2 regions of the Modestobacter sp. KNN46-3 genome follow, and region 1 is predicted to be linked to the other one. Evidence: predicted binding sites of a transcription regulator. Region 1 holds the regulator's gene; the other holds the start of a gene.

Region 1 (11,662 bases):
TCCGTGCCGCCCTCGTCGCCGTCCTCGCCGTGCTGCTCGGCAGCACCGGCTGCGTCGTCACCTCCTCCTCCTCGGGGTCCGGCGCCCTGGTCGACTCCGCCCCGGCGCCACAGTCCGCGCCGGCCGGTGACGGGGATGCACCGGCCGAGGAGCAGATCGCCCGCGCCGTCTTCGACCGGGTGAACGCCGAGCGGGAGGCCCGCGGGCTGGAGCCGGTGGCCTGGAACGACGCGCTGGCCACGGTCGCCCGCGACTGGAGCGCGGAGATGGCCGACACCGGGGAGTTCGTGCACCAGGACATCCGGGAGGTCCTGCAGGGCGATGAGCTGGCCGGGTTCGAGTCGGTGGGCGAGAACATCTTCTCCGCGACCGGCCCGGTGCCGGCCGGGACGATCCACGCCGGCTGGATGCGCTCGGACGGCCACCGGGCCAACGTGCTCAACCCCGGCTGGGACCGGCTCGGGGTGGGCGTCTTCTGCGCCGCGGACGGCTCGGTGTGGGCGACCCAGGAGTTCGGTAGGACTGCAGGTGCCGACCGACCGGCGGTCGCCAGCAGCACGCCGCCGGTCGAGCCGATCACCCGCCCGGCCGACGACGGCCCCACCTGCTGACGGCGGCCCACGCCCGGGGATTGCCCGACGCCTCCGGTCGGGTAGGCCCGCCCCGATGACCTCCGCCCTCTCCGTGCCGCAGCTCCCTCGCGCGCTCACCCGGACCCGCGGTCGGCTGGTACGGACCCGCGACCGGCTCCCGCGGCTGGCGGGGGCGGTTGCTCGGGCTGGTGTTGATCGCGGTCCTGCCGGTGGTCGTGTCCTCCGCGCTGGCCAGCGGCGGCCACCGGGTGTCCCCCAAGTGCTTCGCCGACTCCTCCGAGCGGTACGGGACCACGTCGCTGGCCACCGTCCTCCTCCTGGGACGCTGACTGCTGCTGGCCAACGCGGTGCTGCTGGTCAGGCACCGGGTCATGCTGCGTCGGGCGCCGCACCGACAGCAGTCCGAGGAGACGTGATCATGCGGGGCACGGGACACAGGAGCAGACGATGATCCGCCGGGCCAGGGCCAACGGCCGCCGAGACCGCCACCTGGACGGCGGCCCTCCTGCCGACGACCAGCACCCCGACCGGCCCGCCAGCACGGAGCCCTCCTCCGTCCCCGAGCCCCCTCGGCCTGCCGTCGCGGCACCCGTCCAGCCGAGCGTGATGCCGGCCTGGGCGCTGCGGACGATGGCCCTGGGCGGGGCCACGCTGGCGCTCGCGGCCGTCGTCTGGCTGGTCTTCTGGCTGCTCTTCCGGCTGCCCATGCTGACCTTCGCGGTGGCGGTCGCGGTCCTGCTGACCGCGCTGAGCGCCCCGGTCGCCGGTCGGCTGCGCCGGGTGGGCGTGCCCGGCGGTCTGGCGGCGCTGGCCGCCGTCCTGCTGCTGCTGGGTGTGCTGGTCGGCATCGGCTTCCTGATCGGTTTCCGGGCCGCCGCGACCCTGCAGGACCTGACCCGGCCACTGGCGGCCGGGATCGACCGGATCCGCGTCTGGCTGATCGAGGGTCCGCTGCAGTTGGACGCGCAGCAGGTCGCCGACGTCCGCAACGACATCGTCACCCGGCTGTACGAGGCCACCCCGAGCCCGGGTGCCGGGGCCCAGCTGGGCCTGTTCGCACTGGGCGGGCTGGTGCTGATCGTCTTCCTGGTGTTCTTCCTGCTCAAGGACGGAGCCGGGATGTGGGCCTGGCTGCTCGCCCGGGTGCCCGACCGGAGCCGGGCGCGGGTCGACGGCGCCGGCCTCGCGGCCTGGGACACGCTGGCCGGCTACGTCCGCGGCGTGATCGTGGTGGCCCTGATCGACGCCGTCGGCATCGGCTTCGCCCTGCTCGTCCTGGGCGTGCCGTTGTGGCTGTCGCTGACCCTGCTCACCTTCATCGGCGCGTTCGTCCCGATCGTCGGTGCGACCGTCAGCGGCGCGGTGGCCGTGCTGGTCACCCTGGTCACCAACGGGGTGACCGATGCGGTCGTCGTGCTGGTCGTCGTGCTGGTGGTCCAGCAAGTCGAGGGCAACGTGCTGCAGCCGCTGATCATGGGCCGGGCGGTCCGGCTGCACCCGGTCGTCATCCTGCTGGGGGTCACCGCCGGGGGCCTGGTCGCCGGCGTGCCGGGTGCCCTGCTGGCCGTGCCGCTGCTCGCGGTGGTCTACCGCGTCGTGGAGCACCTGCGGACCCACCCCGCCTCCGACGAGCCGCTCGACGGGGCCCACCCGCTGCCGGCTGCGGCTCCCCCGGCCTGACCCGGCGGTCACCCTCGGGCTCAGTCGAGGGCCGTCGTCCCGCCCAGCTGCACCTGGTCCGCGGCGATGGCGATCTGCCCGGCCTCCCCGGCGAAGAAGGCGTCCGGGTCGTCGAAGACCACGGCAGCGGCGATCCCGAAGTCCCGCTCGAAGGTCTCCGGGTCCACCGTCGTCGCCGTGCCGGAGACCCGGACCACGTCCTGCACCGCCAGTGGCTGGACCGGGGTCGCCGACACCACCGCCACGGCGCGCCCGGAACCGGTGGAGACGCGGAACGCGGTGCCGATGTCGGTGGTGGCGATGAGGCCGACGACCTCGGCCCGCACGGACACGTCCTCGCCCTCGGTGAACTGCGGGGTCGGCTCCACGGGCGGCTCGGTCGGGTCGCTCTCGTCGGGCTCGGCCGTCGGCTCGGCGGTGGGCTCGGACTCCAGCGCCTCGACCCGCCGCTCCAGCGCGTCGAGCTCGTCCCGGACGTCCTGGAGGTCCTCGGCCGTGACCTCGGGCTCCACCGGCGCAGGGTCCTGCCCGCAACCGACGAGGCCCGTCGTGACGACGAGGAGCACGCCGAGCGGGAGCGCCCGACGGCGCCAGCCGGCAGCCGGTCCTCGCAGCCGACGGTGGTCCCTGGTCATCTCGCTCCTTCGCTCGTCAGCGGCTGGCCGGGGGGTCTACGCCCGGTTGGCGGCCCGTCCCCGAGGGCCTACCCGGTCGGGGCAGCAGGTAGGCCGCCAACGTAGACGGCAGCGGTCGGGCCGGACCCCTCCGGCACCCGCCGACCGACCGCAACCCCGGGGCATGGCGCGAGGTGGCCGGGGGCCGGTCAGCGCAGGTCCCGCCGCATGACCAGACGTGGCATCCCGCTCGCCACGGCATCGGTGGTGCCGACCACGCGGAAGCCGGCTCGCTCGAACATCGACCGGGTCCCGACGAACGACATCGTCAGGTCCATGCGTCCCGGGGGGTCGACCGGGTGCGCCTCGACTGCCGGCGCGCCATGTGCAGCCGCGAAGGCGACCGCTCCCTCGATCAGCGGAGCTGTCACACCCTGTCGGCGATGGCCCGAACGGACCACGACGCAGACGATGCTCCACACCGGCAGGTCGTCGACCGGCCGGATGAGACGCGAGCCGGCCAGTCGGGTGATCTCCGCGCGCGAGCCGATGTTGCACCAACCCACCGGTTCACCGTCCCGGTAGGTGACCACCCCCGGAGGATGTTCGCGCTCGCACAACCGTCGCATGGCCTGCTCACGGCTCCCACCACCGAGCTCGTCGATCTCGGCGGCACGCAGCCGGTGGGACAGGCACCAGCAGTGGTTGGCGCGGCGGGTGCGGTTGACGACGTCAGCGAAGTCCTCGAAACGGTCCGGGGTCACGGGGTGCGTCTCCCAGGTCATGGACGCACTCCACCACGACCTGCCGACGATCCGCGCCGCCGTCTCCCGCCGGAGCCGTGCCGGCAGCTCAGCCACGGGCTCCGACCGCAGGATGCGTCGTGCCGCCTGCGTCAGCTGTCAGCGGCCGTCCAGATGTCCGTCCGACGGTCAGGGCAGTGTGTAGGCGGCTGGACGGATCTCCAGCCTGCCGTCGGTCGGGTCCTCGGAGAACAGCAGGGCCCCTGACTGCCGGCTGCTCGGGGCGAGGTAGGAGAACGTGGCGGTCGCCTGCTGGACCTCGCTGCCGTCGCGGGTGAGCACCCCGGTCACCTCGACCTGCTCGGCGGTCTGACCGCCCTCGTTGACCACCTCCACGGGCACTGCCCATCCGCCCTCGACCTGCTGGGCCGCCGCCGCCGTGACCGACAGCTGGGGACCGCCGTCGCGCACGACGGCCTGGTGGACGAGGAAGGCGAGGACCAGGAGGACCACCACCACCCCGAGGGCGCCGAGCAGGTACTCGCCGCGGCTGGTGTCGCCGTCGGGGGTCCCGGTCTCGTCCCGGTCATCGGCGTCGCTCACGTCGTCCTCACAGGATGAGCCGGGCGGCCGCCGCGCCCAGGCTCGCCGGCAGCGCCAGGACGACGGCCTCGGTGACGACCATGGCCGGACCCACCCCGTCGAACCGGCCGAAGGTCCACAGCAGGTAGGCCGACACGACCAGCGCGATGACGTAGCCGACGACGGTCAGGGTGAGGAATGAGCGCAGCACCCCGCCGACGGCCGGCTCCTGTCCTCGGAACCCGACCGAGTACACGAAGCCGTGCATCAGGACCAGGCACAGGACGACGAGGGCGACGGGGTGCCAGGCGCCCATCTTCGCCGCGAGCAGCACGACCTCCTCCGTGGGCGCGATGTTGGCCGCGAAGACGACCGCACCCGCCGCCATCAGCAGCAACTCGCCGCCGTAGGTGGTGGTCGGGACCCGCCGGCCGCCGACGCCCAGTTGGCTGCGCGCGAACGACGCGCCGACGGCGGCCGGGAGCATCTCCAAGCTGATGATCGACAAGGAGTCCTGCCAGCCCTGCACGGGCCTGATCACCGCGAGCACCCCGAGGACCAGCGCCGTCGCCACCGCGGCCATCACGAACGCCACTCCCGCGTCGGCCAGGTAGCCGGGCCAGCCGACCCCGGGCATCCCGGCGCCGAAGTGCTGGGAGAGGAAGACGACGAGCAGCACGGTCGCCGCCATGAGCAGGCCGAGGCGGTACCTCGGGATGGACAGGCCCAGCTGCCAGATCTCCATGGTCATCAGCAGGGGGAGGGCGAACAGCAGCGCACCGCCGAACGCTCGCCCGCTGCTCTGGGCGAGCAGGTGCCCGCCCTCGGTCCGGGGTGGCGCCGCCTGGTCGCCCCGATCCGCCACCCGGCCAACCTAGAGGGCGACACCCAGGACGCGACCTGGGGGGACGGCCGCGCTGTGCCCGGAGACGGCAAGGCCCCGCACGGATCACTCCGTGCGGGGCCTCACTCGATCGAACCGGCCCGGGCACCCCCGGTGAGGGGGCTGCCCGGGTCAGGGGTCAGCTGCAGCCGCTGGTGGAGCCGCAGCCCTCGCAGACATAGCAGCTGCCGGCGGGGCGCATCTTCGTGCCGCAGGTCATGCACAGCGGCGCGTCGGTGGCGGTGCCGGTGACCAGCTCGAGCAGCTCGGCCGAGGAGTGGGCCTCCTTGATCGAGGTCGGGCCGGCCGGGGTGACCTTCTCCTCCACCTTGGCGGTCTCGATCGGCGCGGAGCCGCGCAGCTGCTCCAGGTCGACGTCGTCCTCCTCGACCGCCGGGGTCGAGGCCGAGGTGCCGTAGGAGCCGGCGACCTGGGCCGAGCGCTCCTCGGCGGTGAAGATGCCCAGGTTGGCGCGCTTCTCCACCGGCAGGTGGTCCAGCGCCAGGCGACGGAAGATGTAGTCCATCACCGACTGGGCGATCCGGATGTCCGGGTCGTCGGTCATGCCGGCCGGCTCGAACCGCATGTTGGTGAACTTCTGGATGTAGGTCTCCAGCGGCACCCCGTGCTGCAGGGCCAGGGAGATCCCGATCGAGAAGGCGTCCATCACGCCGGCCAGGGTCGAGCCCTGCTTGCCGAGCTTGAGGAAGACCTCACCCAGGCTGCCGTCCTCGTACATCCCGGCGGTCATGTAGCCCTCGGCACCGGCGACGCTGAACGACGTGGTGACGCTGGTCCGCTTCTTCGGCAGCCGCTTGCGCACCGGGTGCGCCAGCGCGGTGGCCGGGGCGGCCTCCGCGATCGGAGCCTCGTCCTTGGTGCCGTCGTTCTTGCCCTTGCCACCGGACAGCGGCTGACCGACCTTGCAGTTGTCGCGGTAGATGGCCAGCGCCTTGATGCCCATCTTCCAGCCCTGGAAGTAGATGTCCGCGACCTCCTCGACGGTCGCCGACTCCGGCATGTTCACCGTCTTGCTGATCGCGCCGGAGATGAACGGCTGCACCGCGGCCATCATGCGCACGTGGCCCATCGGGGAGATGGACCGCTCGCCCATCGCGCAGTCGAACACCTCGTAGTGCTCCGGGCGCAGGCTCGGGGCGTCGACGACGTGGCCGTGCTCGGCGATGTACTCGACGATCGCCTCGACCTGCTCGTCCTGGTAGCCCAGGCTCTTCAGCGCCCGCGGCACCGTCTGGTTGACGATCTGCATGGAGCCGCCGCCGACCAGCTTCTTGAACTTGACCAGCGAGAAGTCCGGCTCGATGCCGGTCGTGTCGCAGTCCATCATGAAGCCGATCGTGCCGGTGGGGGCCAGCACGGAGGCCTGCGCGTTGCGCCAGCCGTTCTCGGTGCCGATCGCCAGGCACTCCTGCCACTCGGCGGTCGCGGCCTTGAGCACGTCGGCATCGTCGGCGCCGACCGGGCGGATCGCGTCGTTGGCGGCAGCGTGCTTGCGCATGACCCGGGCATGGGCGTCGGCGTTGCGGGCGTAGCCGTCGTAGGCACCGACGACCCCGGCCAGCTCGGCCGAGCGACGGTAGGCGGTACCGGTCATCAGCGAGGTGATGGCGGCGGCCAGCGACTGCCCGCCGCGGGAGTCGTAGGCGTGACCGGTGGCCATGAGCATCGCGCCGAGGTTGGCGTAGCCGATGCCCAGCTGGCGGTAGGCCCGGGTGGTCTCACCGATCGGGGCGGTCGGGAAGTCGGCGAAGCAGATCGAGATGTCCATCGCGGTGATGATCAGCTCGACGGCCTTCACGAAGTTCTTGGAGTCGAACGTGCCGTCGTCCTTGAGGAACTTCATGAGGTTCAGCGACGCCAGGTTGCACGAGCTGTTGTCGAGGCTCATGTACTCCGAGCACGGGTTCGAGGCGTTGATCCGCCCCGTCTCGGGGTTGGTGTGCCAGTCGTTGATGGTGTCGTCGTACTGGATGCCCGGGTCAGCACACTCCCAGGCCGCCTTGGTGACCTTGCCGAACAGCTCACGGGCGTCGACGGTCTCGATCACCGAGCCGTCGCCGCGGGCCCGCAGCCCGAAGTCGGTGCCCTCCTCGACCGCGCGCATGAACTCGTCGTTGACCCGGACGGAGTTGTTGGCGTTCTGGTACTGGACGCTGGTGATGTCCTTGCCGCCCAGGTCCATGTCGTACCCGGCGTCCCGCAGCGCGCGGATCTTGTCCTCCTCGCGCGCCTTGGTCTCGATGAACTCCTCGATGTCGGGGTGGTCGATGTCGAGGACGACCATCTTCGCCGCGCGGCGGGTGGCGCCACCGGACTTGATCGTGCCCGCGGAGGCGTCGGCCCCGCGCATGAAGGAGACCGGCCCGGAGGCCGTGCCGCCGGAGGAGAGCAGCTCCTTGGAGGAGCGGATGCGGGAGAGGTTGAGCCCGGCGCCGGAGCCGCCCTTGAAGATCAGGCCCTCTTCCCGGTACCAGTTCAGGATCGAGTCCATCGTGTCGTCGACGGCCAGGATGAAGCAGGCGCTGACCTGCTGCGGGGAGGCCGTGCCCACGTTGAACCAGACGGGCGAGTTGAAGCTGAACACCTGGTGCAGCAGCATCCAGGTCAGCTCGTGCTCGAAGACCTCGGCGTCGCCCTCGCTGGCGAAGTAGTCGTGCTCACGCCCGGCCGCGCCGTAGGTCAGGACGACCCGGTCGATGAGCTGCCGCAGGCTCGTCTCGCGCTGGGAGCTGCCGACCGCGCCCCGGAAGTACTTGGTGGTGACGATGTTGGTGGCGTTGATGCTCCACTCGGCCGGGAACTCGACCCCGCGCTGCTCGAAGTTGATCGAGCCGTCCCGCCAGTTGGTCATGACGACGTCGCGGCGCTCCCACACGACCTCGTCGTAGGGGTGCACCCCCGCGGTGGTGAACACGCGCTTGACCTTCAGGCCCTTCCCCCGGCTGGGGGCCTTGGCGGTGCGGCGGTTCCGGCTGGTGGTGAGGCGGTCGGCTGTCTCGGTCATCGTGCGAGGGCTCCCTGGGTCGGACTGGTGCGGTGGTGCGGGCGGAGCGGCTGGGGAAGCCGGCGGGTGCCGGAGCCGGGTCGTGCGGTCTCCTCGTCGAGACCTGTCTAGCGGAGGGGTCGGACAGTTCTCATGGGCCGGTGTCGGCCGGTCGCGGCCGCTCGGTGGCTCGCCGGCGGGTGGCGGTCCCGGTCGCGGGGCTCTCGGTCGCGGAGGTCTCCTGGTCGCCGTCGACGGCGTCGCGCTCGACGGCTGGCGCGTCACCGGCACGGGGAGTGCTCCGGGCCGGTGCGGCGCGCAGCTCGGCGATCTCCTTCTCGAAGTCGGCGACCGAGGAGAAGCTGCGGTAGACGCTGGCGAAGCGGAGGTAGGCGACCTCGTCGAGGTCGCGCAGCGGACCGAGGATGGCCAGACCGACCTCGTGGCTGGGGATCTCGGCGCAGCCGGTGGCCCGCACCGCGTCCTCGACCTGCTGGGCCAGCAGGGCCAGCTGGTGCTCGTCGACCGGCCGCCCTTGGCAGGCCCGCCGCACCCCGGCGACGACCTTGCCGCGGGCGAAGGGCTCGCTCACGCCGCTGCGCTTGACGACGGCGAGGACGGCCTCCTCCACGGTGGTGAAGCGGCGGCCGCAGCCCGGGCAGGAGCGTCGACGGCGGGTGGTCGCCCCCTCGTCGGTCTCCCGCGAGTCGATGACCCGGCTGTCGGGGTTGTGGCAGAAGGGACAGCGCATGTCGATCTCCTCCTTCCCGAGGTGTCGCGCGAGGTCTCGCCGCGGCGTCGTGACACCGTGACCGGGCCCTGACCCGATGGCCGTGCTGTGGACTGCGCCGGGGACATCCGGTGGATGCGCCGGGGACAACGTGTGGAACGGCTGTGGATGGCTTACAGCTCTGTAACTACTAGATGTTGTGGTGGAACCGTACGACCACCCCTACAGGTGTGCAAGCCCTGGCGAGCGTGTCGTCTTCCGCATCTGACCCGGGCGCCCCTCGGAGCCCCTCCCGCCACAACCACCAGGGCCTCTGACGGGCCCTTCACACCGGGGCGTGCCCCAGCGCGCCGCCGGTCAGGGCAGCTCGAGCACCTGGCCGGGCACGAGGTCGACGTCGGAGAGCCCGTTCACGTCGAGGAGCGCGTCGACGACGGCACGCCGGTCCTCCTCCGGGGCGATCTCGCCGGCGATCGACCACAGGGTGTCCCCGGACTGGACGACGACCGTCGTCGAACCGGCCAGCTCCAGGCCGCCGCCGGGGCCGCCGGACTCGGCGGCGAACGTCACCGCGGCGACGGACACCCCGAAGGCGATGGACAGCCCGGCGACCACTCGCCGCCCGCGCCGGGTCAGCCGCAACGGCGCTTGCGCACCGGGGGCGACGGCACCGCCGACCGCTCCCGTGCGCCTCGCGCAGCCCGCGCCGCCCACCCCAGCCCCGCCCGCGACGCCGACCAGTCGACCAGGGCGCACGTCGGGCTGCCCGGCGCCTCGCCGGCCCGCCGCCGGACGAGCCACCCGGGGCAGGGGTGCAGGCTGACCGTGCACCACGGACCGGGGCGAGCGCGCCACCTGACGCGCCCCCGGGAACGGGAGCACGACCGCCATCGAGGCCGGGGCGGCCACGGGGAGCTCGAGCTGCGGACTGGCCATCGGGGTGCTCCAGGGGTCTCGCGGTACCGGGTTGTCGAACAGACGTTCGAACGGAACGTCTGGGCGATGTCTACCGCACGCCACCGACAGGAACACGCCGACACGGCGACTTCTTCGAACACCTGTTTGAACGGAGCGGCCGGAGGCGATACGGTTCCGAGGCGATCGAGGACGGCGTCCGCGGTCCCGGCTCGCCGTGGCGACACGGCCGTCGGTACGGCAGGGCGCCACCGGGGACTGCTGCCGAGGCAGCCGGACGAGGAGGACACATGGCGGTCGACGGCCCGAAGGCGCGCGGCGGCAAGAGCCCTTCGCGGCGTGGAGCGTCCGGCACGGCATCAGCCGACGGCGCAGCGCCCACCGCTGCGGCGGGAGCGGGTGCGGCGGTGCGGGAGTTCCCCGACCGGGCCGCCGACGGCGACGGCCTGACCCAGCGGCAGCGCCGGGTGCTCGAGGTCATCCGTGACTCGATCGAGCGTCGCGGCTACCCGCCCTCGGTCCGCGAGATCGGCGAGGCGGTCGGCCTCTCCTCCGCCTCGTCCGTGGCCCACCAGTTGTCGGTGCTGCAGCGCAAGGGCTGGCTGCGCCGTGACCCGAACCGGCCGCGCGCACTCGACGTGCGCCTCCCCGGCGACGGCACCGCGACGACGACGAACGAGACCGCGGCCGAGGCACTGGCCGGGTCCGGCGCAGCCAGTGGCGTCGACGACGCCTCCGCCCCCCGACCCACGTACGTGCCCCTCGTCGGCCGGATCGCCGCCGGTGGTCCGGTCCTGGCCGAGCAGGCGGTCGAAGACGTCTTCCCCCTCCCCCGCGAGCTGGTCGGCGAGGGCACCCTGTTCATGCTGAAGGTCGCGGGCGACTCGATGGTCGACGCGGCGATCTGCGACGGCGACTGGGTCGTCGTCCGGCAGCAGCCGACCGCGGAGAACGGCGAGATCGTCGCCGCGATGATCGACGGCGAGGCGACGGTGAAGACCTACAAGCGGCGCGACGGGCACGTGTGGCTGATGCCACACAACGCCGCGTACGAGCCCATCCCGGGCGACGACGCGACGGTCCTCGGCCGGGTCGTCACCGTGCTCCGCCGGGTCTGACCTCGGGCAGCGGCGCCGGGCTCGTGCTCAGGCCGGGCGCCGCCGGAGCTTGCCGCCGACCCACACGAGCACGGTGGCCACGGCCGCGGCGACGAGACCGGCGGTCAGCGGCTCGACCCCACCGGCGGTCGCCAGCGACCCGGCGGCAGCCTCGGTGGGCTCCGCCGGGGCCGCCCCCGTCAGGTCACCGGTGGCCGACACCTGGGTGACCACCGCAGGGAGCCCCTCGCCGGCGACGAGCAGGTCCCGGTCGTTCGCCGCGAAGGCGATGGCCTCACCCTGCGGAGCCTCCGGCAACGGCACCCGCACCGGGGGCCCGGCCAACGCACCGGCGACGTCCGAGCCGCTCAGCGGCCAGACATAGGCGTCGGTGTAGGTCCGCAGGGCGATCCGCGAGCCGTCCGCGGACACGGCGCCACCGGTGACCAGCAACTGGCCGGCCCGACCCACCGGGCCGCCCGGGGTGCCGGTCAACGTGAACCCGAGCGCCGCCACCTCGCTCATCGGCACGGTGGCTCCGTCGGCGAGGGGCGCATCGGGGCGGTACACGGAGCTCGCGCCCAGCACCTCCTTGGTCACCAGGTACGGGGTGCCGTCGGGCGCGAGCAGGAGCGCCTCCGCGTCGTGCGCACCGTCGGGGTAGGTGAGCCTGGTCAGCACGGTGGTCCCGTCGGGGCGCAGACCGATCAGCGCCACCGTCTCCCGGCTCTGCGCGTTGTCCCCGATGTCGGCGAGCCAGATGGTCCCGTCAGCGGCGAGGGCGAGGTCCTCGGGGTCGTACGGGTCGACCTCCGCCGTGC
Region 2 (5,433 bases), on a different contig from region 1:
CCCCTTGGTGTCGTGCACCTCGTAGGTGCGGCCGGACTCCGACCGGGGGAAGGCCCCGCCCAGGTAGAGCTTGTAGGTCTTGCGCACGGTGAGCCGGTCGCTCATCAGGAGTCGCTCCTCAGGTAGGCGGCGAGCCCCTGCCGGCCGCCCTCGCGGCCGTAGCCGGACTGCTTGTAGCCGCCGAACGGCGAGGTGGGGTCGAGCTCGTTGAACGTGTTGGCCCACACGACGCCGGCGCGCAGCTGGTCGGTGATCTTCAGGATCCGGGAGCCCTTCTCCGACCAGACACCGGCGGAGAGCCCGTAGGTGCTGTTGTTCGCCTTCGCGACCGCCTCGTCGGGGGTGCGGAAGGTCATCACCGAGAGGACCGGGCCGAACACCTCGTCGCGGGCGATCCGGTGGGCGGGGGAGACGTCGGTGAAGACGGTCGGCTTGAACCAGAAGCCGCGGTCGGGCAGGTCACCCTCGGGCTGCCAGCAGGTCGCGCCCTCGGTCTCCCCGTACGCGGTCAGCTCGCGGATGCGGGCCAGTTGCTCGGCCGAGTTGATCGCGCCCAGGTCGGTGTTCTTGTCCATCGGGTCACCGACCCGCAGCGTGCCGATCCGCCGCTGCAGCGAGGCGACGACGTCGTCGTGCACCGACTCCTGCACCAGCAGCCGGGAGCCGGCGCAGCACACGTGGCCCTGGTTGAAGAAGATGCCGCGGACGATGCCCTCGACGGCCTGGTCGATCGGGGCGTCGTCGAAGACGATGTTCGCCGCCTTGCCGCCCAGCTCCAGGGTCAGCCGCTTCTCGGTGCCGGCGACCGCGCGGGCGATGGCGCGGCCCACCTCGGTCGAGCCGGTGAAGGCGACCTTGTCGACGTCCGGGTGGCTGATCACCGCGCGCCCGGTCTCCCCGGCGCCGGTCACGATGTTGACCACGCCCGGGGGCAGGTCGGCCTGCTGGCAGATCTCGGCGAACAGCAGCGCCGTCAGCGGGGTGGTCTCAGCAGGCTTGAGGACGACGGTGTTGCCGGTGGCCAGCGCCGGGGCGACCTTCCACGCCAGCATCAGCAGCGGGAAGTTCCACGGGATGACCTGTCCGGCCACACCCAGCGGGCGCGGGGCCGGGCCGAGGCCCGCGTGCTCGAGCTTGTCGGCCCAACCTGCGTGGTAGAAGAAGTGCGCCGCGGCCAGCGGGACGTCGACGTCCCGGCTCTCCCGGATCGGCTTGCCGTTGTCCAGCGTCTCCAGGACGGCGAACTCCCGGGCCCGCTCCTGCAGCAGCCGGGCGATGCGGAACAGGTACTTGCCGCGGTCGGCCGGGCGCATCGGGCCCCACACCCGGGTGAAGGCGCGGCGGGCGGCGCGGACGGCGCGGTCGACGTCGGCGTCGCTGCCGGTGGCGACCTCGCTCAGCACCTCCTCGGTGGCCGGGTTGACCGTCTTGAAGGGCGTGCCGGTGCCGTCGGCGAACTCGCCGTCGACGAACAGCCCGTAGCTGGGCCGGATGTCGACGATCGACCGCGACTCGGGCGCGGGGGCGTACTCGAAGATGCTCATCAGTCGACGCTCACGTGGTCGGGGCCGGAGTAGTGGCCGGTGCGGAGCTTCTGGCGCTGCAGGAGCAGGTCGTTGAGCAGGCTGGAGGCGCCGAAGCGGAACCAGTCGGGGGACAGCCAGTCCGCACCCACGGTCTCGTTGATGAGGACCATGTGCTTGACGGCGTCCTTCGTCGTCCGGATCCCGCCGGCGGGCTTGACGCCGACCTGGCGGCCGGTGGCGGCGCGGAAGTCGCGGACGGCCTCCAGCATCACCAGGCAGACCGGCAGGGTCGCGGCGGGGGAGACCTTGCCGGTGGAGGTCTTGATGAAGTCGCCGCCGGCCAGCATCGCCAGCCAGGAGGCGCGGCGGACGGCGTCCAGGGTGACCAGCTCGCCGGTCTCCAGGATCACCTTGAGGTGGGCTCGGCCCGTCCCTTGGCGCGCACACGCCTCCTTGACCGCGACGATCTCCTCGAAGACGTCGAGGTAGCGGCCGGTCAGGAACGCGCCGCGGTCGATGACCATGTCGATCTCGTCGGCGCCGTTCGCCACGGCGTCCCGGACGTCGGCGAGCTTGACCTCCCGGCTGGCCCGGCCGCTGGGGAAGGCGGTGGCGACCGCGGCGACGTTGATGCCGGTGCCGGCCAGGGCCTCCTTGGCCACGCCGGCCAGGTCGCCGTAGACGCAGACCGCGGCGACGGCCGGGCAGGTCGGGTCCGTCGGGTCGGGGCGGCGGGCCTTGGCGGCCAGGCTGCGGACCTTCCCGGGGGTGTCCGCGCCCTCCAGCGTGGTCAGGTCGACCATCGAGATCGCCGTGTCGATCGCCCACGCCTTGGCAGTCGTCTTGATCGACCGCGTGCCCAGCACCTTCGCCCGCGCCTCGGCGCCGACCTGGTCGACGCCGGGCAGGCCGTGCAGGAACGCGCGGAAGGCGTCGTTCGAGCGGGTGACGTCGGCGAACGGGTCGGGCGGGGTGCCCGCTCCGCCGCTGGTGTCGGCCAGCGCGTTCGGGTCCAGCACGTGGGTCATGCGCGCATTCTCCACTGCGGCTCCGACGGATCGGACACGGTGCGGCGTCCATCGCCCTTCTTCCGGCTCTGCTGGGCGGTCTGTCAAGCGGCGTCTCGCATCTGTGGGCAGGCCCCTGACCTGGGGATTCGTGTTGCTCGGGACTCCCGTCGGCGTTAGTATTCGTACACACGTTCGAACACGTCGGGAGGTGTCGTGAGCGAGTTGATGTCGGCTCTCGACGCCTTGGCGGCCGAGGAGCTGCACGGGCTGACGGACGGCGGTGTGCTGGAGCGGGTCGCCGAGTTGGTGGCTGTGCAGAACCGGATCGCCGCGGAGCTGACCCGCACGGTGCGCCGCGCCGACGCCATGCAGGCCGCCGAGCACGACGGGTTGAAGAGCATGCGGTCGTGGCTGATCGGGCATGCGCGGTTGGCGCCGATGGACGCTTCGCGGATCGTGCGGTCGGGGCGGGCGTTGGAGCACTTCCCGGCCCTGTCGGCCGGGTTCGCTGACGGGTCCGTGACTGCGGCGCAGGTGAACGTGGTGGCCGAGAAGGTGGGGCCGGGCGAGGCCGCCCGCGCGGCCGAGCAGGGCATCGACCTGGCCGCGTTCGACCGGGTGTGGGCGCGCGTGGCGGCCGAGTCGCCGCACCAGTCGCTGGTCGCTGCGGTGCAGGCGTTCGAGGACGCACTCGACCCCGACGGCCCCGAGCCGGACCCGACGGAGGGGCGGCGGCTAAGCATCGCCAAGCACGCCGACGGCACGATCACCGGCCGCTTCGACCTCGACGCGGTGGGTGGGGAGAAGGTGCAGGCGGCGATCGAGTCGATCGTGCAGGCCCACCGCCCCAAGGGGGACGACCGCACCCGCGCCCAGCAGAACGCCGACGCCCTCGTGCAGTTGTGTGACAACCAGTTGGCCAGCGGTGATCTGCCGATCCTGCGGACGGTGAAGCCGCACGTGGTGGTGGGCATCGACCTGGACGACCTGATCGACCCCGCGACCGGCCCGGGGGCGGCGAGCACCGGGTTCGGGGCGACGATCTCCGCGGCGCGGGCCCGCTACCTGGCTTGTGACGGCAGCATCTCTCGGATCGTGATGGGCCCCGACGGCGTGCCCCTCGATCTCGGCCGGGACCACCGGGTGGTCACCCCGGGCCTGCGCAAGGCCGTGGAGCGGCGGGACGAGTCCTGCGTGTTCGCCGGCTGCGGCGCCCCGAGCTGGTGGTGCGACGTCCACCACCTCGTGCACTGGCTGCACGGCGGCGAGACCAACCTGCAGAACTCAGCTCTGTTGTGCGAACGGCACCACACCAAGGTGCATCACGGGTTCCGGGTGCAGCGAGATCCCGGCGGGCGATGGCGCACCTACCGCCCCGACGACACCGAGATCCTCATCGGTCGCTGCTGACCTGACGGCCTGGTCGGGCGTCCCACGACTCCGGGGCGGTCGACGACGTGTGCGCTCTGCCTGCGGCGGTGCGAGTCGGCTCGGTCGGCAAATCCGTCGCGGTGGGTCTCCGCGCCGTGGTCGGATGCCCCGGTGGAGAGGATCGTCGACGTCGCGCCGGACGTCCGGCTCTGGGTCGAGGAGACGGGCTGCCCGGACGGGTCGCCGCTGCTGCTGATCATGGGCGCCAATGCCTCGGGCCTCACGTGGCCGGCCGACCTCGTGCGCGCTCTCGGTGAGCGGCACCGCGTCATCCGCTACGACCACCGCGACACGGGACGGTCCACCTGGGCCTTCGACGTCCAGCCGTACGCGGTCCGGGACCTCGCCGATGATGCGGTCGCCGTCCTGGACGCGCTCGGCATCGGACGTGCCCACGTGGTCGGGATGTCGATGGGCGGCACGCTCGTCCAACTGCTGTTGCTCGACCACCCGGACCGCCTGCTCTCGGCCACCCTCTTCGCAACGGCAGCGTTGGAGGGCGCAGGCCAGGACGGCGCCGCTCCCGCAGCCTTCACCGACACCGACCCTCGGCTGCTGGAGCTGTGGCAGCACCTCGCGGACCCACGCGACCGGGACACGGAGGTCGCCTGGCGGGTGGGCCACTGGCGGCTGCTGAACGGTGCAGGCATCCCCTTCGACGCCGAGGAGTTTCGCCTCATGGAGGAACAGGTCATCGACCACGCCGGTCGGCACGACAACACGGCGGCGCACGCGCGAGCCGACCAGGCCGGCCTGGCCCGCGGCGCGGAACTCGCCCGGGTGACCGTCCCGACGTTGGTCATCGAGGCGCCGAACGACCCGATCAACCCACCGCCGGCGGCCCATCGCGTCGCTGAGGCCATCTCCGGCGCCACCGTCGCGACCGTGCCGGGGATGGGGCACGCAATGCCATCCGCGGTGGTGGGGCCCCTGGCCGCCGCCGTGCTGGTCCACACCGGACGCGTCGACGCCCAGCACTGACCGCGTCGGCCGGCTCCACCTCCCGACGCATCGGCACGGAGTCGTGCACGCCTCTTCCGGGGGGCGACCGGCCTTGCGCGTTCGCCGACTGTGGTGCCCGGCGTCTGTCCCTGCCTGCGTTGGCCAGTGGCGGAGATGTCCCCGGTCAGCAGCCGTCGACAGGTGGGATGACGCCGAGGAGGTAGCGGTCGTCCTCGGGGACCACCTGCCATGCGAGACAGCTGTCGCTGCCTGCCGGCCCGCGCACCACGATGACGTCACCTCGGCCGGAGTCCCGGACCACGGCCTCCAGATCGCCCTCGGTGGCGGGGAGCCCGGCGAGGAGCTCCTCGGCGTAGTCAGCGGGGGCGTCGTCCACCAGGAGAGCCTGCAGCGCCTCGGCGTCCCCCTGGGTGAGGGACGACGCTGCCTGGGTGGCCAGTGCCTCCACCGTCGGTGCACCGGGCTCGGGCACGGTGGCGATCTCGATCACGATGAAGACGACC

The links. The regulator LexA, encoded in region 1, represses DNA repair genes until DNA is damaged. The targets are predictions, from matches to a motif close to TCGAACANNTGTTCGA.
Region 2: the regulator LexA is predicted to act here: its motif matches at 2,717-2,732, upstream of G5C62_RS24855 (HNH endonuclease signature motif containing protein).

The regions. Positions count from the first base shown of each region.
Region 1 covers NZ_JAAKGN010000073.1:1,822-13,483, forward strand. The annotation lists gene G5C62_RS15550 (CAP domain-containing protein) at 1-611, shown strand, start outside; gene G5C62_RS15555 (hypothetical protein) at 782-922, shown strand; gene G5C62_RS15560 (AI-2E family transporter) at 1,200-2,273, shown strand; gene G5C62_RS15565 (hypothetical protein) at 2,294-2,908, opposite strand; gene G5C62_RS15570 (GNAT family N-acetyltransferase) at 3,097-3,672, opposite strand; gene G5C62_RS15575 (hypothetical protein) at 3,820-4,233, opposite strand; gene G5C62_RS15580 (TIGR02587 family membrane protein) at 4,241-5,077, opposite strand; gene G5C62_RS15585 (vitamin B12-dependent ribonucleotide reductase) at 5,235-8,120, opposite strand; gene nrdR (transcriptional regulator NrdR) at 8,251-8,850, opposite strand; gene G5C62_RS15595 (LysM peptidoglycan-binding domain-containing protein) at 9,187-9,765, opposite strand; gene lexA (transcriptional repressor LexA) at 10,035-10,862, shown strand; gene G5C62_RS15605 (hypothetical protein) at 10,890-11,662, opposite strand, start outside.
Region 2 covers NZ_JAAKGN010000216.1:364-5,796, forward strand. The annotation lists partial or broken gene G5C62_RS24840 (aldehyde dehydrogenase family protein) at 1-105, opposite strand, end outside; gene G5C62_RS24845 (aldehyde dehydrogenase family protein) at 105-1,544, opposite strand; gene deoC (deoxyribose-phosphate aldolase) at 1,544-2,554, opposite strand; gene G5C62_RS24855 (HNH endonuclease signature motif containing protein) at 2,750-3,946, shown strand; gene G5C62_RS24860 (alpha/beta fold hydrolase) at 4,079-4,948, shown strand; gene G5C62_RS24865 (hypothetical protein) at 5,094-5,433, opposite strand, start outside.